DNA from 3 places in the Halolactibacillus sp. JCM 19043 genome. Region 1 is predicted to be linked to each of the others. Evidence: riboswitches for the same ligand, from Rfam matches in the RefSeq annotation. Region 1 holds a riboswitch; each other region holds the start of a gene.

Region 1 (7,505 bases):
CACATGTTGAGCGTTCATCAATGTCACTGGCATCATGTGTCGCATTAATCACGTATTGATTAAATCGTTCCATCGTCATGGCTAAGTCACTGGCACTATTAGCTTGTGTTTCACTGCCACTTGAGAGCTCTTCCATCGTTGCGGCAATCTGTTCACTACCTTCTCGCACTTGTTCTGACGCTTGAGATAAGGTGCTAGATTGACTGGCGACTTGATCGGTCGCGCGTTTTATATCCAGTAACATTTTTCGGGTGTGTTGTTTCATTTGATTGACACTAACAGCCAGTTGTTTAAATTCATTGTCGCCCTTTATGTCAACATCCTCTTCTGTAATCACGCCATGCGCGAGCTGATCCATTTCTTTTGAGACAGTCGTTAAATTATGATTGATATTTCTCACGAAATAAAAGACAATAATAAGACCAATGACAATCGCAACAGCGACGGTAATTAAAGAACTGATTAAAATCTCGGTCCGAACGAGACTGGCAAGTTCAGCCATATCAAAATCAAGGCCAACAACACCTACGGTTTCACCATTACGTATAATGGGACGGGCAACGGTAATGATGGAACGGCTTGTGGCCGTATCGATATAAGGGCTTGTCCAAATCGTATCATTTTCAGCGACGGCTGTTTGGTACCATTCGGTCTCTCGCGGGTCATACTCAGACAGGTCAGCATCTGGAATGCTGTGGAGATAAAGGGCACCGTCAGTTGAACCGATAAACAAGTTGACGATGTAGTCGTCACCTTTAGCTAAGTCTGAGAGTGTTTGTTGGTAATAGCTCGTTAAGGCTGGATCATTTACTTGTGGCAACTTAGACAGATCAATGGATGAATCAGCCGATCCCTCTGTTGCCTCCAATTGAAAGTCTTCACGGTTACTGAAGGCTTCTATTTTATTCTCGTAGTCAGTAAAAGTATCCTCAAACCGCGAACCGAGCTGGGCCATTTCTTCTTTTTCAATAATCGCTCGTTCAATAATGGCGGTGTTCTGATATGAAATAAAGCTAGAAATAGCGACGGGTAAAATAAGCAGTAACATCATAAAAGCAGGTAATAAAAATTTAATTTGTTTAACACGTGACATAATGGTCTTCCCCTTCTGCATGTAGTTTTTTATCTCTTTACTGTATATGTCGTCAGCAGGAGCGTAAATGTGAAGAACATTGACTTGAAAAAGTGAAAATAAATCAGATTTTTCAGTCTCTTTTTCCTTGAATATCACAAGTTTAGTTAAATATTGAAAGGATGGATCGAAATGAATGGGTGGTTAATTTATAATGGTAGTCTAAAGACAGAGAAGTTTCAACAAGTGCATACCCGTTATCTTAGACAGGCAAAAAAACAAGGCATCGAGCTCACGTTAAAACGAAACGATGAGGTGATGGTGTTGCTAGGAGAGGCGCATCTGTCGCTCACTCAATTAGAAAACATTGATTTTGTCTTGTTTCTAGATAAAGATGTGTTACTCGCCAAACAATTAGAAGCATTAGGTCTACCGATCTTTAACACGAGTCAGGCGATTGAGCAGTGTGACAATAAAGGTTTGATGCACCATGTGCTTGCGACTAAAGGCATTCGGCAACCGAAAACCATCGTCGCGCCGCTCATTTTTCAAACGGGTCAATCTTTTCCAGAGGCGTTCTTAGACCGAGTCAAAGAGACACTCGGATTTCCTCTGGTCGTGAAAAAAAGTTTTGGTTCCTTTGGGGAAGGGGTGTATTTAGTTGAAACAATGGCGGCTTTAAAGCAATACAGCGAAGCATTAAAACATACGCCACATCTGTATCAACAATATATCCAATCAAGTCATGGACGTGACATAAGAATTCATGTGATAGGTGACGAGGTCGTTGCCAGTATGTTACGTCAGTCAGATACAGATTTTAGAGCGAATGTCACTAATGGCGGAAAGATGTCTGTTGTAGACGTACCAGACGACTTTAAACGACTAGCCATTGAAGCGACACAGGCACTGGGACTTGATTTTTCGGGTGTGGATTTATTATTTGACCAAGATGAACAACCGGTTGTATGTGAAGTAAACTCAAATGCGCATATAGAGAATATTTATCATGCGACTGGGATAGACGTGAGTGAAAGGATTCTCACGCATATACTCACGCGTGTTTAAGGCGGAAGATGATTATATTATGACAATGGTGTGACAAGTTAAGACAAATTTTGCGACATAATACTTAAGAAACACCAAAAAATAGTGGATTTTTTTGTACATTATGTTACGATAAGACTAGGATAAAGGCAAAACTATTGAAAAATAGTGACGCAAAGCTTCAGGTCTTCGGTGCATATTGTACCATGACGGCTGGGTTACCGATATAGTCTCATTACCGGTTTTGTCGATCCTTTCTTTGGGTCGGCTTTTTTAATGGTGTTAAGTTCTTTAGACGTCATTTAAAACTTCAAAAAGTATAGTGAAACAAGCCAATCTAATAGATTAACGCGTAAGCGATGCAAACTAATAGGAAAAGAGGTGGGCAGTATGCGAATGACGGGCATGTGGAAGTTTATGTTGCTGTTGTTATTAGGGATTGTGCTAAGACAATGGGATGTTCAAGTATCCTATAGTCTGTATCTCCCCCTTTATTTCTTCGTACCGATTTTAGCTCTACGTTTATGCCGGCTTCAGTATGCTGTTGTCTTAACAAGTCTATTAAGCATCCTATTTATCTTCATGGGAGACCCGATCATTTTTCATTTGATGATGGTTGTTCATGTGTTTGTGATTGGTGTGCTTTACGAGCGCTTCCGTCGCAATTTATTTACTTGGACGATTGCGTATACGCTCATCGGTTTCGGTGCGAGTTATGTCGCTGTCCAACTACTTGTCGACTCGAATAGTTTAGAATTATTGTATAAAGTAGAAGTATTATCATATTGGTTAATGCTCCTATTTGTCAGTCTGTTGACGGATGTGTTATTTTTAATCCTTCCTCAGTTACCATTGTTTAATCGATTACCGATCAAAAGAGAACCCGTACGCTTTAATGAACTTATTTTTATGGGGGTCAATCTTGTTGCAATCCTCCCGCTCATCTTAATCACCATTGTCCAATCAATGTCTTTAGAACATCAAATGTTGATGACCTTTGATGACCGGACAGAGGCCTTGGAGTCTGTGCTGACAGAACAGATCAACCGTCTTGACGAGACAGAAATCCAGCGGCTAGAAATTGGTTCGGCTATTGATCGGGGACGTTTAACGGAAGTGATTGATCGGCACATTGGCACAAGAGAAGAATATATGTACATATTAAACACCGGTGGTGAAGTGTTTCTTCGCTCATCTCTATCTGATCAATTCGATGTGTTTAATCAAACGTTGTCTAAAGGGGTCATATATCAACCGAATGACGATCGTCATGTTTGGCTTAGTCGAAGAGGCATGACACCGAGGGATTGGTATCACGGTTATGTTGTGAGTGAGTTGACGGTATTAAACCGACCCGCCTATTATTTCATTCGTATGGCGGATGCTGTTGTTGAACAAATGAAAGCGATTTATTATTATCATATCCTGATGTTGATTGTCTTTCTAACTTCATTTGTCATCGGTCTTTTAAGTGAACGGGTCTTATTAAATCAAATTGAAGGCATTACTCGAATGGCCGATCAAATACCACGTCGCATGATGCATGAACATCCGACCCAAATACCATCGACCCGCATATTAGAGGTGAAAATATTAGCTGAGCGTCTCGCAAAAGTTGATAAACAACTGCGGCGTATGTTTAAAGAATTAACGAATACGAATCGTGAACTCAATGAAAAAACGTCAGAACTCAACGCCTCAAGGAAAGAGCTGTATCATGTCGCTCATCACGATGCACTTACGGATTTACCGAATCGCCGGTTGTTTTATCATACACTAGAGAAAAAAATTGACCGTGAGGATAGTTTCGCCTTGTTTTTCCTTGATCTGGATGATTTTAAAGCAGTGAATGACCGGTACGGTCATAAAGAGGGAGATACGCTGTTAAAGCGTGTGGGTGATCGTCTGAAAAGTTTAGAGACAGAGTTTCCCGTTCGATTTTACCGATTAGCGGGTGACGAATTCGTCGCCATTTTAAAACGTGATCATCATGAAGATGTCGCCTTTTTCACAAAGACGTTAAAAAAGACGTTTAGCACCACGTTTTATATTGCGGGAGAAGAACAACAGATGAGTGTAAGTATTGGTCTGAGTTTAATGCCGGAAGATGGCTCAACATTTGAAGAACTGCTGCATATTGCAGACCAATCGATGTATGAAGATAAAAAGGTTTCTAAAGGAAAAGAATAAAACGCAGCTTATATTTGGAGGCAGAAGGGAAGGGATCGGTCATGGCTAAAGGTTGTCGACTTGTTTTGTTTATCTTATTAACCATCACCCTTGCCGCATGTGAACAAAAACCAACAGATTACGAACCCATAAGCGTTTCAGCTAATCCTTTAGCAATGCCAGCGGAGGATGAGACGTTACTCATCTGGACAACGGCAGATATACTGACCGGTTCAATGGATTACTTTTTTGAGAACGAAACGGATATGAAACTTGAACTAGAAGTGATTAATCCGGCAGAAGTCGTAGACCGTTATTATGAAGCATTGACGTATAAACGTCCGCCTGATTTATTTTTTATTCCCGATGAATACGTTGGTTTGTTTTCTGAAATTGATGGGCTTGTTGATTTTAATGACCTTATTACGGAACATAGTTTGTATCAAGACTTACCGCGTCCATTAATGGACCGCTACATTAATGTAGAGGGTGAGCGTTACGGTGTGCCGCTGACTTACTTTCCATACGTTACCTACTACCGGCACGACTTGTTAGAAAGTAACGGGTTTCCAAGTGAACCTGAGGCGTTAGCGACCTACATGGAAACAAAAGCGAATTATTTTACGATGGCCCGTACATTTGTCGATCAAGAAAAGTTCATCTTCGAATCCAATCAGGCGTTACTGCAACTTGGGTTAAGGACGCATTATCCATTCGATCACAACTATGTCTATCAGTTTGATACCGGATCATTTGAGCAATTGATTGATGTTGTGTCTTTATTTTATCAAGCCGATATTAGACCAGAGAGCTCGATTTGGTCTAGTCACGGCCAATACTTACTACAAAATGATCAATTAATTATGTTCCAAATGCCGACGTATGGCACCGCTCATTTAGAACGTTGGGTGCCAGAACAAGCAGGGAAGTGGCGCATGACACAGCTACCGCTGGGGCTAAACGGTATTGACCGGGAAGGGTCAATGGTCGCCTTAATGAGTGAGAAAAGTCATTATCAAGACACGGCCTTTAAGTTACTTCAAGCGATGACGCGTGATCAAAACTATCAAGTACTCAATGAATCAAGTCACCGTATGCTAGACCAAGAGACTTGACCAGTTATTATACGGATTATTTAAACGAAAGTATGACAGGACGCCCTTCAATGCTTGACTTATATGCCAGACGTCATTGGTACAATACGATGTTTGATATCAACAAAGGCGTAGAAATGACGCCACTACTATTTAATAAAACACATGACCGGTTAAAAGAAGAAATAAGGTTGGATCAACGAATTCTCATTGACCACTTTGTCAGTGAAGCTAGTGAATAGGTGAATGAGAAGCTTCCATATGAATGGAGTCATCATCGTTTTGTACCCATTTGAGTAGCGAAGTTTAAACGTATTTAAGCAAAAAATGAAGGCCACACCTTTAAAAAAGGTGTGGCCTTCATTTTTATGCATGTGACTTTACAATTCAGGTTTATATATCTAACGACACCGTCACATCGACTCCAAAATGATCGGATACAATGGGTTGATTATCGTCATTAAAAATTACATGTGAGACAGGCACAGAGAAAGGTTGATTCATAAAAATATAATCAATCCGTTTACTACCTGACGCATGTTTCCAACCATCAATCACCCCTGGTACCGTCATACCGGTATCTTTGTCATGAGCCAGTGTATACGTATCATATAACCCTTTACTCATTAAATAGTCATACCCTTCCTTTCTTACAGCAGCCTCGGTATTAAAGTCACCAAGAATGAAAGTAGGTCGGGACGCGTCTATGTGCGTGAGTAACCGGTCAAACTGTTGTTGTGACGGTTCGTCTGGGTCATCCCAAAATCCGTGATGCGTAGAGAGGCAGTCAATCATCTGATCATGATAATCAAGCGTCAGTTTAATCGCCACCCGTGTTTTCCAGTAGGTCTTATCTGTCGTCTCGGTTAGCGTTATAACAGATGTGTCAATGACCGGATGTTTCGTTAAGATGGCGACCCCTTCTTCGTATCGATCATAGCCAATATGCGCCATTGCCCAGTGATAGGAATAAGTGAGGCCGTATGCTTGTAACTTCTCAGCGATCACGCGCGCAAAGTTATCTTCATGAATTACTGTCTCACCAACAGGAGGAGAATCTATTAACTGATTGACTTCCTGTAAGGCAATGACATCATAATTATTTGCGATGATAGTTTTTATGAGCGTATCCAGTTTCTCTTGTTGATTGTCTTCGATATAACTATGCGTGTTTAATGTGAGTAGCCGCATGAATTAATCTCCTAAGTAATCTTGTACCTCAGATTTTAACACATCGGCTTTTGGTCCGTAAATCGCTTGAACACCATTATCTTTTAAAACAAGACCAAGCGCACCGGTTTGTTTCCAAGCTTTTTCTGTGCCAACCTTCTCACGGTCTTTAACCGTGACACGTAACCGCGTCATGCAGGCATCGACGTCTTCAATATTGTCTTTCCCACCTAATAGGTTGACAATTTGTTTCACTTCACTAGAACCCTCACGTTCTTGACTGTTCGTTCCGCTTTTAGCGGCTGCTTGTTCCCCGTTGTCATCGGTGTAGTTACCTAAACGACCAGGTGTCGGCATCTTGAACTTCTTAATCATGAAGTTAAAGATCACATACGTTACGATAAAGAAGATGATATTCACAATCACAAAGTTCACAAGGTCCATGACTAAACCAGCATTAATACTCATCGGTAGACGGGTTAAGAATTCAATGTTACCAAACGTATGCACCCGAAGGTTTATCAGGTCAGCAGAGGCAAAAGCTAGACCGGCAATCACCGCATATACCCGTAAAGAACAGGGGCAGCAAACATAAACATAAATTCAATCGGTTCTGTTACCCCGGTTAAGAAAACAGCGAGTCCCGCAGATAAGAACATCGATTTATATTTTGTTTTCTTATCATCATCCACATTTTTATACATCGCAACGGCTGCCGCAATCAGAGCGGATGTGGATAGAATCATTTGACCAACTTTAAAGCGTGCTGGTGTGATACTGTTGAGTAACGCATCATAACCTGCTGTGTCACCTGCTTCTCGTAAGTTATTTAAATCAGATACCCACGCTAACCAAAGTGGGTCTTGTCCGGCCACAATTTCTCCAGCGTTAGAGCCTGTGAGAATTGTGTAGATGCCGCCGAGTTCTGTATAGTTAATCGGTACCGTCAACAT
Region 2 (7,505 bases), on a different contig from region 1:
AAGTCCATAACGAACACCATCTGACTCATTTTTCTTCCAAGCAATTTGACCTAGCATCTCAATCGTTTCACCATCTAATTCAAACGTGACTTCTATATAAAACTCCTTGTTTGATGTCGGGATATCTAGCTTTGTTCTAAATTGCATCCCTTTAGGACTAAGATCAATAATCTTTAACCTACCTGGGTCTGTCCGAGTAACTTTGTCTTCATCTTCATGGTTTAAAATTATCACAAACTTTCCATCTATCGGTTCATTAAATAAATATCTAAATGGTTCTTTTCTTTTGTAACGCATCATATAACCTGCTTTCCCTTGTGGAAATTCTCACATTTTCTTATCTCTATATTATATCGGTTGTTTTAATGATGAGTTAAATGAAACTTCCCTTCTTTATTTAAAGAAGCTTCTATAAATTCTTGATCTTCTTCAAATGTATGGGTCCATCCCCCTACTTTAATGACCGTTCCTTCAAACACTTTTTTTAATCCGAATTTTACCTTCTTCCGATGTTTTAATTAATGTCCTGACTCCCATCTGACCACCGACCTCGTATAAGTCGCAACCTTTCTTCGCAAATAGTTCGCCGCCTCGCACAATACCTCTAACAGTGACAAACCCTTCGGCTTTTATCGTTGAGTTGATGCAAGACCGACCGAGCACCATAATATCACCAGCAGAAACCAATCGACTATTCAAGGCATTTTTAAGGAATAGATTCGCTTCTTCATTGTTTTGCATCGCACTTAAATCGATGAGGTTTTTCATCTGATCAAGCAAACGTTTAAACGTATCCATCGATACATCAATCTGGGGAATACGGAAAAAGATTTTTTTAAGTGATTCATTCACTTCTTCCCATTCTTCTTCTATTAGATATTTCTTTTCATTGGCGACTAATTGATTAAAGTATTGAATGTCTTTCGACAATGTTTTAAACCGCTTCTCTTTGACTAACAAGATTAAGGAAGTGATACTCGCATGTTTATATGGGCTATTTTTAAACTTAGGTGATTGAATAATTTGATCGATCATTTGTTGCATATCCAATAATTTATGATATAAGCCACTTAATACGTGCTGTAACGTGAGGTCGACATGACTCCCAGAGGCAATATCTGACCGATTCGCATTCCCACCTATGTGAATGGACTGCAGAGCACGAATGGTTGCCCCATTGACTGTCTGATGAATCGTCACATGCCCACCTGATTGGATTTGCATCCCTTCGGTCACATCTCCTTTTACTTCAACGTCACCACGGAAGATAATGTTACCAGAACTTAAATCAACATCCCCGTCATGTACCATCTGTGGCAACACTTTCGTTTTAACAAGTGGTCCCCGCCTTTCAATAAACGGTCGGCCATTCTCATTTGCCACAATCCTGTTATCTAACTTAATCGTACCTTTTTGCGTGACGACTTTTAATTCACGAGCAAGTCTAGGTGGCATATCTTCCCCTCTAACTGATATGCCACTTTTTCCCTTAATAGCCGGATGGATAATCGCAAGGACTTGTCCTTTTTCAACGTTTGGTATCTTTTTTCTTTCACGATAGTCAATCGCAGATAAGTCACTATTATCTTTAGAATCATTTTCTGGTCGTGTTTTTATCTTTTCTTCTAATCTACCATCTATCCCGTCAACCGGCGCCTCCCCTTTAGCAATGACAAACAGACCACCTTGTTTACTACTAAGCGCAGATTCAATCGCCTGTTCATCAATACCGTATATGACTCCTCGCTCTGTTAAGGCCGCTAAAATATCCGATGAGGTAATCGTTTGTTTTACGACAATATCCTCCACCGTTTCAATAGTAACCTGATAGCCCGGTGTTGTATCTTTTAATTTCAATTGGCGTTCAATCCCTGGTTTAATACGTAATTCTGCTTTCAACTTATCATCTGTTTCAACAATTTTCCATTCTGTTGGTTCTGACGCCTCTTCAAAAAAGAAGGTAACCTCATCTTTTTCCTTCACAAAAATAAACGTATCTTCAATCGTTTCGCCATTCTTTTTAACAAGTAAACCTTTTTCAAGTTTTAGTGACGGTTGATGTTCCTCGCTATCTTTTACGAAGAGTTGACCATCTTTTACCCATACCTTACCGCTTAATGATTGGTGATGTTCATAATGTATGGCATCTGATGCTTCTGAAATCGTTTGACTTATATCGTCTTTGTCATTCTTTTCGTGTATATCTTCTTCAATGGATGATGCTTGATTTAAATAATCAAGAAAATCATCGAGACCCATGCCATCAATCGATGTATGAGTTTCCGGCATTGTTCCTTTAATCGATGGATTTGGTGATGTTACGGTTGTATCTAGTTGATACGTCAGCTTGACTGTTGCATCTTTGTTACCTATACCTAAGAGACCTCTTTTTTCTATTTGTAGTACTTCGATCTCAACTTGTGTACGGTCTAACTGTAAGGCTTCAAGTCCCAAATGTATCGCTTCTTTCACAGTCCTGCCTTTTGATATAAACGTCGTCATCCTTTGCCCCTCTTTTCTTTCTCAACCGGCCTCTCTCTATAAATAATCATGTGTAATAATCCTGATTATCTCTGTGCAACCCGGCGATCAATAGTATGTCTACTTTAGACCCGTAGCTTTGCGTCCTTAGCTTTCGCTAAGTTTGCCCAATTATCTTGTGATTTTTTTAAGGTCACGACTAGAAATCAGTCAAACTCTATCTTTTTAACTAACTTCTTATCGTTCTTTTGTCACATATTCCTGAATACACACACGTTTTACGTCTCTTTAACATCATTGTATATCTTTCTGCCCGCGATATCTACTAGATAAACAGAGAAAGTTATACATGCTTTATTTTCTAAACAAAAAAGTATAAATAATTCTTCGTGCTTATAGACATGTATAACTTTTAACGATACAATACAAGATGTAGCGTTTTTTTTATAAATCATACACTATATATAGTGTATGATGCTTTAAACCTAACAATTTGGTATCGTCAAGCAAATAAGAAAGGAAGATAACTATGACCATTACGATGGATAAACTTCAACAAGAACTTACATACTTAGAAGCGCAATACAAGCTTAATCTCGATCAACTCAACCAAAAAATTGAAGAGGCAATAAAAGAAAACAAAGATGAAAATGAAACAGCGCTCTTTTACGCCCTCAATCGTATTGATATTGATGCACCAAACTGGTCCTTTATTGCGAGTCACTTTTTAAACAAGCAACTTTACAAAGAAGCCGGTCGTAACAGACAGCATAATGATTTTACAACGTATCCTGACTTTTATCAGCTGATCGTCACACTCACAGATAAAGGCATTTATTCTGACGCCTTACTTACGCATTATTCAAAAGCTGATATCGCTGATTTAAGTCAGTCAATCGATCCAGTGAAAGACCAATTATTTAATTATATTGGGCTCTTTCTGTTGCAGGATCGCTACCTTGCTAGAAATCATAAAAAAGAATTATTTGAATTACCTCAAGAACGGTTCATGGTGATTGCCATGACACTGATGCAACATGAACCAAAAGCTAAGCGCCTCGAACTTGTTAAAGAAGCTTACTGGGCACTTTCTAACCTTTACATGACTGTCGCAACACCTACCTTATCAAATGCCGGTAAAAGTTACGGGCAACTTTCTAGTTGTTTTATTGATACGGTCGACGATTCCTTGGACGGGATTTATATGAACAATTGGGATGTGGCACGTCTTAGTAAAGACGGCGGTGGCATTGGTGTTTATTACGGAAAAGTTAGAGCCCTTGGTTCGGATATTAAAAAGTTCAAAGGCCATTCTAGCGGTGTGATTCCTTGGATTAAATTATTAAATGATACAGCTGTCAGCGTCGATCAACTCGGACAACGTCAAGGCGCGGTGAGTATCTATTTAGATGTATTCCACAAAGATATTATGAACGGCTTTTTAGATTTAAAAACGAATAATGGGGATGAACGCCGGAAAGCTCATGATATTTTCACTGGCGTCAGCATTCCTGACTTATTTATGGAACAGTTAGAAAAAACAGATGAGGCGGGGCGTAGTATTGGCAAGTGGCATACGTTTTGTCCACATGAAGTCAAACAAGTGATGGGATGGAAAGATGAAACGGGACGAGCACTCGGCTTAGAAGATTTCTATGATGAGACAGACAAGCGTTACTTTACCGAAAAGTATGAAGAAGCCGTCAATCATCCTCTCTTATCACGTAAGACGTACCGAGCGATGGATATTATGGCGCGAATCATGATGGCACAACTTGAAACAGGCACACCTTATATGTTTTATCGTGATGAAGTGAACCGTAAAAATGCGAATAAACATGTCCATGGACGCGGTCGAACAAGTATTTTTGCCAGTAATTTATGTACGGAAATTACGCAAAACATGTCGGCCACAATGATTGTGAAAGAGTATATCGATGATGAAGGTAATAGCGTCATCGTGAGAAAACCTGGAGAATTCGTTGTCTGTAACCTCTCATCCATTAACCTTGCTCGAGCCGTGACAGATGATGTATTAACGCGTCTTATTCCGATTCAAGTGCGGATGCTTGATAATGTGATTGACTTAAATACCATCACTGTTGCACAAGCTAACTTGACGAATCAAACTTACCGGGCGATTGGACTTGGCACTTACGGTTGGCATCATTTACTCGCCTTAAAAAATATTTACTGGGAATCAGACGAAGCGAGCAACTATGCAGATGAGCTCTATGAAGAGATTAGCTATTTAACTTTGCAAGCATCTATGACACTCGCTAAAGAAAAGTCACCTTACGATAAGTTTAAAGGCTCTGAGTTTGACAATGGTCGTTACTTCAAAGACCGCCATTACGAAAGTGACCGCTGGCATCAGTTACAGCAAGCTATCCAAACGCATGGTTTGAGAAATGGTTATTTGATGGCGGTTGCTCCTAACAGTTCAACAGCCAAAATTGGTGGATCCACGATGGGATTGATCCGATCTATGCGCTCATGTACGCAGAAGAAAAGAAAAATTTTAAATTTAAAGTCACTGTCCCAGATTTAACACCTAAGACATATCCGTATTATTTAAAAGCACGACATGAGCTTGATCAAATAAAGAGTATTGAACAAAATGCTAAAAGGCAACGTCATATCGATCAAGCGATTAGTTTTAATCTCTATGTTCGTCATGATATTAAAGCAAAAGAATTACTTGACTTACACTTAGCAAGCTACCATAACAAATTAAAAACAACGTATTACGTACGATCAACGTCACAAGCAGAAATTAATGAATGTGTCGCTTGCCATAGCTAGGAGGAAAATCTATGTTAGAACAACCATTAAAAAAGATACCGTTACTGAATCCAAGTCACCCAAATAAATCAACTGGGATTATTAACGGTCAATCGTCTGGCATTCTTAATTGGAATGACTTACGCTACCCACAAATGTACGACTTATATCAAACATTGTTATCAAACTTTTGGAAAGCGCATGAGATTAATATGCAAGATGATGTTAAGGCATGGGATAAGTTATCTGACGTAGAAAAAGACGTCTTCTTACGTATTAATACACAGCTCGCTGCCTTAGATAGTTTACAAACGCCGACGATGTCAGAAGTGATGAACTATGTCACCGACTCAAGTTTTAAAGCGATTTTTGCGGTGATTAGTCAGCAAGAAGCGGTGCATAATGAATCGTATTCTTACATCTTAAGTTCACTCATCCCAACAGATGAACAAAATGTACGATTTAATGAAGCGAAGAGTGATCCCATCGTGAATAAGCGCAATCAGTTCATCTTAGATTATTACCAACAATTCAAAGATGATCCGACACCACTCAATTTATTTAAATTAGCGATCAGTTCGATTAATTTAGAAGGTATTTACTTTTACAGCGGTTTTGCGTTCTTTTATCATTTGGCCACGCACCAAAAGATGCTGAAAACAAGTACGATGATTTCTTACATTCAGCGCGATGAGATGCAGCACGCCTATTTCATTTCTCAGTTTGTAAGAATCTTACTATCAGAACAACCTGAGTTAAACACAGGAGCCAACATTCAATTTATCTATGACACGATTAAACAAGCCGTAGAACTTGAGAAAGAATGGGCGTCAGTCATTTTAAAAGATATTGAAGGGATTGATCTTGACGAATTCCATCTTTATCTTGAATATTTAGCGAATAAACGCTTCAGACAACTTGGTTTAGACAATGGTTATCCCGAACGTGACAACCCGATGCCATGGATTCATGTGTTTAGCGATGAGATGATGAATGAAACGAAGTCTGACTTCTTTGAACAAAAGTCACGCACGTACACAAAAGTGTCCTCATCTAACGGATTCGACGAATTGTAGGTGACATGAATGCACGCTTGTCTTATTTATACCTCCATCACCGGCAACACAAAAGCGGTGATGGAGATGATTTATAATGCTTTAAATCAATCTGACATTACGCCACAGCTTACTCACGTACGTGATTTAGATTTTGAGACGTTACAACACTATGACTACATCATTGTAGGAACGTATACGTTTGGAAATGGTGATATTCCTAGAGAAATGATGCCGCTGTATGAGTATCTTTCTCAAACTAACTTAAGATACGTAAGAAGTGCGATCGTTGGAACAGGCGATCGCTTCTATCCCTACTTTTGCGGCGCTGTTGATCGTTTCGTTGAACCAATGCAGCAACAGACTGATTTACGCGTGACCTTAAAAGTTGAACTCTACCCTGAACAAAAGGATCGAGACAAGATTCCACGATTGATTGCGTCCTTAACCAGGTAATATCGGGTAGCAAACGTCATGACGTCAAAAGACAGTTATCCTATAGAACGAAAACAACGACCAGCCGCATCATGACGGTTGGTCGTTGTTCATTCTATCTTTCATTTACCTAGTCATTCGATAAACCAAATTGCGCCGCATACAACTCACTGTACGCGCCTTTTTTAGCTAATAATTCCTCATGTGAACCAGTTTCTTTGATTCCTTCTTCTGTGACAACAACAATTTTATCCGCATCCTTAATTGTTGCTAGACGGTGAGCAATCACGAGCGTTGTCCGTCCTTTTGATAACCGGTTAAGAGCTTCTTGAATTTTCATTTCCGTTTCAGTATCGAGTGCTGACGTTGCTTCATCAAGTATTAGAATCGCCGGATTTTTTAGAAACATCCGCGCGATTGATAAGCGTTGTTTTTGTCCACCCGATAGCTTCACCCCGCGTTCGCCAATTACGGTATCTAGCCTCGGGGTTGGTTTAAGACAAATGTATCGAGCCGTGCTTGTTTGGCGGCTGCTAGTATTTCCTCATCTGTCGCGTCAAGCTTACCATAGGCGATATTTTCTCTAACGGTACCCGAGAATAAAAAGACATCTTGTTGAACAACGCCGATACTTTCACGTAAATAACGTTGTTTCACATCACGAATATCAACGCCACCAACGGTAATCGATCCATTAGTCACTTCATAAAACCGGGGCAGTAAGTTACATAACGTTGTCTTCCCTGCACC
Region 3 (7,505 bases), on a different contig from region 1:
CGAGTAACGATATACCAATCAGTTCTCCACATTCAACTAAACGTTTGGTCACTTGAATATCTTCTTGAGATGGTGATGGGTCGTAGGGTCGGTAGTAAGAAGCGAATCTACCTCCCTCAGAACCGTACGTACTCCTTTCAAAGTATACGGCTCGCCAGTGTGAGGGCAATCAGGAGAAGGATGATTCAGATAAGAGAATGGCTGAAAACCCACTTGGTTCAGTTTCAACCGGGCGCATCTTTTCGTCAAGCGATATTTATGCGCAATCGTACATACCAGGCTCTGATAGGCAAAGTGGTCTAATTTGGCTAGAGCTATTTTATTAGTGGCATACCGGTAGTAGTCATGAATGGCTGTCATTTCGTCTTTGTACCGTTTATAAATATAATCGATAGATTGATAGACAAGAAAGCGTCGACTTTCCGGACGATGATGATTATACACCCCGTACTTAAAGCAATGCGCGAGATGCGTTAATTGCGGTATCGGAATCGTTAAAGCGAGTGACTGACCCGCTCTTTTTATGTGATAGCCTTTATACATCATTTTTTCAAATCGTTTGACCTTGAGTGTCACATGATGCCTACGGAGTGCAAGTATCACTTCCGATACCGGACGATCACTCGTAAAAATAATGTGGTAGTGTGACGTTTCTTTAAAATCAATAAACATTAGCCCTAAATTTTCTAGAACAGCTAATACATGCGCATGCATCATACGATCACTCGTTGACACAATCCAAAGAGGGGGATAATTAAGATCTTTCACATTCTCTCTTTCCTCTCCTTATACTTTCTCACACCTGTCTTCCTTTTCCGTGCTAAACAGATTACCTGCAAACGTTGAATAATACGAAGACTCCGTTACCTTATAACTTGTGCTACTTAGGCAATCCCTACCTTACTAATCAATCAAGATACGTCATACTTAGGTACTCCTTTCAACTATTGCTTTCCAATGGGAAAACTCAGAGGAATAAGCTTATCATATACTGTATCTGACGCGCACAGCATATTTATTCCTATCACGTATCCAACGCGTCTGTAAGTTTAGAGTTCAGGCAGTATAGCTTTTACCATATATGACTTAACAAAAAGATCATGCGATGGTCCCGCAGATTATTTCTAATTGACGGTAAGATCTCTTGTTACTAAAAGTGATAAGCATTTTAGGGTGAATAACCACTTGATGGACTAACTGTGTAGGCGCACGCCAGAAGGATGATTGTGTAAGCAAACGATCGAGGCACAAGAGCGCTTAATAGCTTCACGGAAGATTTCACGTGGATGCGAGATCGAAGCATTTAGGCTCCCAATAAAGATGGTTTGTTGATGGATAATTTGATTCTTCGTATCAAGGAATAGGACGATAAAATGTTCCTGCTTTAAGAGACGCATATCTTCCATGACATAATTAGCGCCGTCTTCGGGGCAACGAATGACATAACGATCCGTTTTTTTAAATCGACCCATGCGATTACCCAATTCAATGGCAGCTAAAATACTGACGGCTTTGACTTGTCCAATGCCTTTAATTTGAACGAGTTCTTCAAGCGTGGCTTCTCTTAAACATTCAATCCCGTCAAAATGTTGATAGAGGCGAATCGCTAAATCATGAACACTTTCTTCACGTGTACCAGAACCAATCACAATCGCCAACAATTCTTGGTCGGATAAATGACTCGCGCCTTTGTTAATGAGTCTTTCTCTCGGCCTGTCTTGTTTGGGGATATCTTTCATTCGGACATGGAGTTCTTTCAACATGTCACTAACCTCCTTTCTTTATGATGTCTTTAGTTTAATCATTTTTACCTACTCTGCAAGTAAACATAAGAAGTCACCAAGATAAATTGTCATTAAAAGCATTCAAAAACCCACAAAACATGCGCTAAATTTAAAATTTTATAAGTTTTATGGCATCAAAAAAAGATTGACACATATGCGCCAATCTTTTCTCCCTAATGAAATAGTCTAACAATCACGCTTCATTATTCAATGAGGATACTTTCATTATAAAAAGCACGAATCGTTAATATAGCTTGCGTTTGAGTGTCACTTTGTTTCGTTAAATCTAATTCTGTTATTTCAATGAGGCGATCAATCGATTCTAATTGTTCCATGTAAGATTCTATGCCTATCACGTTATCACTTGTTAAGGTCACTTGATAGTGAATGGCACTGACACCGTCCGGATAAAATGCCGCATCTTCAGTCAAGCCTGCCCCACTGAGATTAATGGACGTTATAGAAACACCTGTCCTTGTTTCTAAGTCAAACAGGGTTTCAACAATTTGATCAACGGCTTCCTCAGTAGGCAAATGATTTCTAACGGCCTCAGCTTCTTGATTTAAGGCGTTTTCAGTCTGTTCATTCATCTCTGCTTGCCTTAAGACAAGTCGGTGTTCAGCTAAAGTTTGTTCTGTTACTTCAAGCTCTTCATGTAGCGGATCAAGTAAATAGCCTGAACCATAATAAAACAGAAACCCAAAGACAGCAACTATAATTAATACAATCAAGGTTTCATTTTTCCCCCACTTAATTATCATCGCTAAACACCTCACTTACTTGCGTCCGGTCAATCATCAAAGTAAACTGCGTCACATACGCCGTATCATTTACATCAATTGTTTCTAACGTCACACTTGTCACATAAGGTAAATTCACCAGGTTACGTTGCATGTCAACGACGTGTTGGTCATTGTCAAATATAATTTCAAGCTGTACAATGCCAGTAATGGTGAAAAAGAACCGCTCGACAGTTGCTGATGCTTGACTTGGTATTTGTTCTAACACATCATGATATAAATCATCTAACGGAAACTGGTTCTGCATCAATGTGTCTCGTTGATTAACTAATGTTGAGACTTGGTTACCGATTAAGTTGACCCGTTGTGATTCACTGATTTCATCGGCTTGTTGACTAATCGTGTCTCTATTACGTGATGTGTCAGTTTTAATGGATTCTGTCATCCACCAAAAATAACCCCCGAGTAATCCAAACAAGAGTAAGGCGATCACACTGATTAAAAATAGTGTGATGTTCTTTTTTTTCTTTTCAAAAAAGTTAATATTAACCATGTTTCGCCTCCTCTATTCTTCGGTATGGTCAAGATTTTGATTAGAATGCGTTGAATCGTCCTTCAGTCCTGACTCCACTGATGGTTCTATTTGTTGCTCTTTTTGTTTTCGTGAGCTTTTTTTATTTTTTGTTACCGCACTTTTAGGTTTGACTTGTTTCTTTTTCGATGATGATTCTTTGTAACCTAGACCGATTAAAGCTCCATAGCCATTAGGTAACGCCCTCGGTAAGTTGAGAGTTTTCACACTAATGTCAAATCGATCAGCCATCGTCTCCTTTAATTGAACGAGGTCGGGATGGTCACCTAAAAAAGCAACGTCAGTCACACCGGCACTTCCGTCTAGAACTGAATACTGATAAAAATCCATGAATCGTTCAATCGTGATTAACGTATTATCCCGCTCATCTTCTAACTCTTCTTTAGGTAGCGTGGAAACAAGTTCTTTTCCCGCCTCATCCAGTTGCCATGCTTGATAAGCATTTGAACTATGGACGTGCCGATTAAATTTCGGTTTATTATGATGGAAGACGGTTAAAGTTAAATCAAGTTTATTCCACTGGATCATCAACAAATGTTCATCATCTGTGGCGTCATGAAGCGATTGATACACCCGATAACCGCTGAGAAACGAAATGTCTGCGACAGCAGGGTTTAAACCAACGTCATTAAACAGTTTTTCAAAAGGTTTTAAGCGTTCTTTAGGATAAGCAAATAACAGAATCTCATTTGTTTCTTCCCCGAAGTTTAAGACATCAAAATCTAACACAGGATCTTTAAATGGTAAGCGAATACTACCTTCAAGCTGTAAGCGAATATATTGTTTCGCTTCATCATTAGATAGTTGGTTTGGAATCTCTTCTGTCCGCATCGTCACAAAACTATCAGGGACAAGAAAAGAGAGTTCAGCTCGTCGCCACTTCTTTTGTTCGACCAACGTTCGCAAGTGGCGTTTTAATTGTGCTTCATTAATTATACGACCATCTTCCATGACCAGTTGATCAAAAAAGACTTCTCCAAAATCTATATGTTCATCCGTTTTCATTTTCGGGCAGACAAGGTAACGGATACTTCGATCATTTATCGATAAAAACATGTTTTCTTAAAAAGTCCCATATGCTGTCATCCTTTATAAACAGTTTAGAAAAAGCTAAAATACCAATCTAATATAGCATCGCCAGTAAAGAGGACCGTAAGGGCCGCCATACTAATGTAAGGACCGAAAGGCACTTTAGATTTCCGTGTTACTTTACCGAGCAACAATAACACTATATTGACTAACGTACCATACAATGTCGATAGTAAAAAGATAAGTAAAACGCCGCCAATGCCAAATAAATATCCGAGCACAAAGAAATACTTCATATCCCCCGCCCCCATACCACCTTGACTTAAGACAATCACGACAAAGATTAAGCCAAATCCTATCAAAGCGCCTAGAAGTGATGAATACCATGGATCAAGTGGCTCGAATAATCGCAACATAACAATCAGTGGTAAGAAAAACAGTAGAATATGATTCGGTATTAAGAAATATGTAAGATCGGTCACGATGATGATAACGGCGAGCGATACCGCAACAAGCGCAATCAGTGTGTCTAGTGTTAGACCATAAACAATGTAACTCAGCATAAAACCGATACCTGTCAGTAATTCGATCACAGGATACATCCAACTAATCTTCGTTCCACATCCACGACACTTTCCGCGTTGGATAATAAACGAAATAACTGGAATCAGTTCGAGTGCCGTTAATTGTTTATGACACTTCGGACAGTATGAGCGGTCATGTGATAAAAAGTTTTTCTTCGGTACCCTCAAACCGACAACGTTATAAAATGATCCGAGTACAAGACCAAAGATAAAGAAGGTGATGCTGTAGAATAATGTCATAACAACACTCCTAGATAGAAATAAAGACCCCTCTTTGAGGAGTCTAAACTAAAAATATTTTTTAAGATGGCGGTGTGTAACCGTCAATACTATAAATACCCTCGTCGGATTTTGATATTGTATCAGTTTCAGCTATGCCACTAGGAAGATCAGAGCTTCTTAAATCTAAATAATTAGGAATCAGATCCCCAATAGTAGTTGTACCAGATGTAAATTCTTGATTAGCATCGGCTAATCTCGCTGCATCTAGAATTAATTTAACTTCAGCTGCATCAGCATCCGTTTCCGCTTTATCAATAATATTCCCTACCGCAGGAATGGCAATCGCGACGATAATACCTAAAATAACAATAACAGCTAAGAGTTCGACTAACGTAAAACCTTTTTCTTTCTTAAGTAATGTTTTGAATTTGTTAACCATAATAATTCCTCCTCTTAATATGTGTGTAATGGATGACTTATGATGATATAAAAAAAGACTCACAACATAAATAAACCATTATGATGTCAGCCGGTTGCACTACTTGCTCTTGTTTATCCAAGTGCCCAAATAAGGATAAACCGTCAACGCATCTGAGTTATTACTTAATGCTATTATACTACAAAATGGTAACATGTCTACCATTTTATTTGGATTATTTGAACTTTATTTGCATCTTTTAGTGACAACTTTACCGATACATCTGTACTACTTTAAATACCTTCAAATAAGCTAAACATTGGAATAACAATAGCTAAAACAATCGCACCGACGACGACCGCTAAGAAGATGATCATGACCGGTTCAATCAATGCTTTAAGTTTGTCGGCCGCTTCTTCTAATTCTTCTTCATAGAATTGCGCCACTTTTTTTAACATATCATCCATTGAGCCTGTTGCTTCACCAACCGCAATCATTTGAGTGATTAGTTTAGGAAATACCCAATGCCCCTTCATCGGATCAGCTAATGATTCCCCTTCTTCTAGTGATTTATAGCTTTCTCTTAATACTTTTTTAATGACGCGATTTTCCACTACCCGTTCAGTAATCATCACAGCTTCTAAGATTGGCACGGAGCTATTTAATAATGAACTAAGTGTTTGAGTCATCCTGGCAAGCGCTGCTTTTTGAATGAACAAACCAAAGATCGGCACCTTTAATTTTACCGTATCAAAGATATAAGCAAACTTTTCTTGTTTATATAATGTGCGCACGACAACTACAGCAATAAAAATAAAGAAGAGAAGTATCCACCAAGTTGAACCAATGGATTCACTTAAATTAAGGACAAGCTGCGTATAGGCCGGTAATTCCTGATCAAATGAAATAAACATATCAGAAAAAACGGGTACTAAGAAAGCCATTAAGAAAATCGTAATAAATACCGCTAAAACCCCGATAACAGCTGGGTAAGTTAAAGCCGTAATGACTTTTTGTTTTAATTGGTATTGCTTTTCATAGTAAGTGGCCATCCTGTCAAGAATATCATCTAATCGACCACTGACCTCACCGGCACTGATCATGCTGACAAGCAGTTCTGGGAATAGCTTTGGGTAACGGCTTAAAGCGTCTGATAAAGGTTCACCCTCTTCAATATGCTCTTTCACCTCTTCTAACGCCTCAGTTAAAGCCTTACTATTCGATTGTTCAGCAAGAATTTCGGTCGCATCAACAAGTGAAATACCTGCATCAATAAGCGTAGAGAATTGCCGCAAGAAAATGACAAAGTCTTTGTTTTTAATGGGATTACCAATATAGATATCTTTATGTAAGACAGGGTTTAAACGTTTAATATCAAAAACAACTAATCCAAGTTGTTTTAACTCTAGTAATGCTTCTTTTTCGTTCTCACTTTCTAACCTGCCTGACGATAACTTTCCTTCAACCGTTCGCGCTTGATAACGATAGATAGCCATCTATCCACCTCCTTATGCTTAACTGATATATGGGTCTGCATCACGTTGAGAGATTAACCCGTCCCTTACCTTTCTTGTGATATCCATCTCCATTGTATGCATCCCTAGATCTTTTGATGTTTGCATCGTATTTGGAATTTGATGCATTTTTTCATTTCTAATAAGATTTTTTACAGCTGGTGAGTTAATTAGAATCTCAGTTGCGGCAATGCGACCACTTTCTTGCGCTTTAGGAAATAGTCGCTGAGAGATAATCGCTTCAAGAACATTCGCAAGTAATATTCTAATTTGATCTTTTTGATGAGACGGAAACACATCAATGATCCGGTCCATCGTCGAACTCGCACTCTGAGTATGCAGCGTCCCTAACACTAAGTGACCTGTTTCAGCCGCTGTAATAGCAGTTTGAATCGTTTCTAAGTCACGCATCTCGCCAACTAAGATGACATCAGGGTCTTGTCTTAAACACGCACGTAAGCCGTTTTGAAAAGACATCGTATCAAAACCGACTTCCCGCTGGTCAATAATGGATTGTTTATGTTTATGCAAATACTCAATGGGATCTTCTAATGTAATAATATGTTTATTTAAGTGTTCGTTCATGTAATCAATCATAGAAGCAAGCGTCGTACTTTTACCA

Evidence for each region. A riboswitch is a leader RNA that binds a small molecule or an ion and turns the genes downstream of it on or off. The one in region 1 is predicted to bind cyclic di-GMP.
Region 2: linked by a shared signal. The riboswitch ahead of JCM19043_RS06760 (FapA family protein) and the one ahead of JCM19043_RS07600 (sensor domain-containing diguanylate cyclase) in region 1 are both predicted to bind cyclic di-GMP.
Region 3: linked by a shared signal. The riboswitch ahead of JCM19043_RS00160 (type II secretion system protein) and the one ahead of JCM19043_RS07600 (sensor domain-containing diguanylate cyclase) in region 1 are both predicted to bind cyclic di-GMP.

The regions. Positions count from the first base shown of each region.
Region 1 is NZ_BAXD01000012.1:1,861-9,365, forward strand. Features, by position in the region: gene JCM19043_RS17505 (methyl-accepting chemotaxis protein) at 1-18, opposite strand, end outside; gene JCM19043_RS17510 (methyl-accepting chemotaxis protein) at 1-1,093, opposite strand, end outside; gene JCM19043_RS07595 (RimK family alpha-L-glutamate ligase) at 1,265-2,140, shown strand; cyclic di-GMP riboswitch class I at 2,258-2,345, shown strand; gene JCM19043_RS07600 (sensor domain-containing diguanylate cyclase) at 2,510-4,309, shown strand; gene JCM19043_RS07605 (ABC transporter substrate-binding protein) at 4,351-5,403, shown strand; gene JCM19043_RS16390 (hypothetical protein) at 5,454-5,624, shown strand; gene JCM19043_RS07610 (endonuclease/exonuclease/phosphatase family protein) at 5,776-6,573, opposite strand; partial or broken gene JCM19043_RS07615 (PTS transporter subunit IIBC) at 6,577-7,505, opposite strand, start outside.
Region 2 is NZ_BAXD01000009.1:59,647-67,151, reverse strand. Features, by position in the region: gene JCM19043_RS06765 (PilZ domain-containing protein) at 1-297, opposite strand, end outside; gene JCM19043_RS06760 (FapA family protein) at 472-2,502, opposite strand; cyclic di-GMP riboswitch class I at 2,574-2,659, opposite strand; partial or broken gene JCM19043_RS06755 (ribonucleoside-diphosphate reductase subunit alpha) at 3,011-5,286, shown strand; gene JCM19043_RS06750 (ribonucleotide-diphosphate reductase subunit beta) at 5,298-6,341, shown strand; gene JCM19043_RS06745 (flavodoxin domain-containing protein) at 6,351-6,776, shown strand; partial or broken gene JCM19043_RS06740 (ABC transporter ATP-binding protein) at 6,886-7,505, opposite strand, start outside.
Region 3 is NZ_BAXD01000001.1:36,129-43,633, reverse strand. Features, by position in the region: partial or broken gene JCM19043_RS17080 (JAB domain-containing protein) at 1-82, opposite strand, end outside; gene JCM19043_RS17075 (group II intron reverse transcriptase/maturase) at 49-543, opposite strand; gene radC (DNA repair protein RadC) at 1,194-1,763, opposite strand; gene JCM19043_RS00180 (hypothetical protein) at 1,988-2,545, opposite strand; gene JCM19043_RS00175 (hypothetical protein) at 2,535-3,077, opposite strand; gene pilM (type IV pilus biogenesis protein PilM) at 3,090-4,172, opposite strand; gene JCM19043_RS00165 (A24 family peptidase) at 4,217-4,969, opposite strand; gene JCM19043_RS00160 (type II secretion system protein) at 5,031-5,390, opposite strand; cyclic di-GMP riboswitch class II at 5,470-5,553, opposite strand; gene JCM19043_RS00155 (type II secretion system F family protein) at 5,663-6,865, opposite strand; partial or broken gene JCM19043_RS00150 (type IV pilus twitching motility protein PilT) at 6,884-7,505, opposite strand, start outside.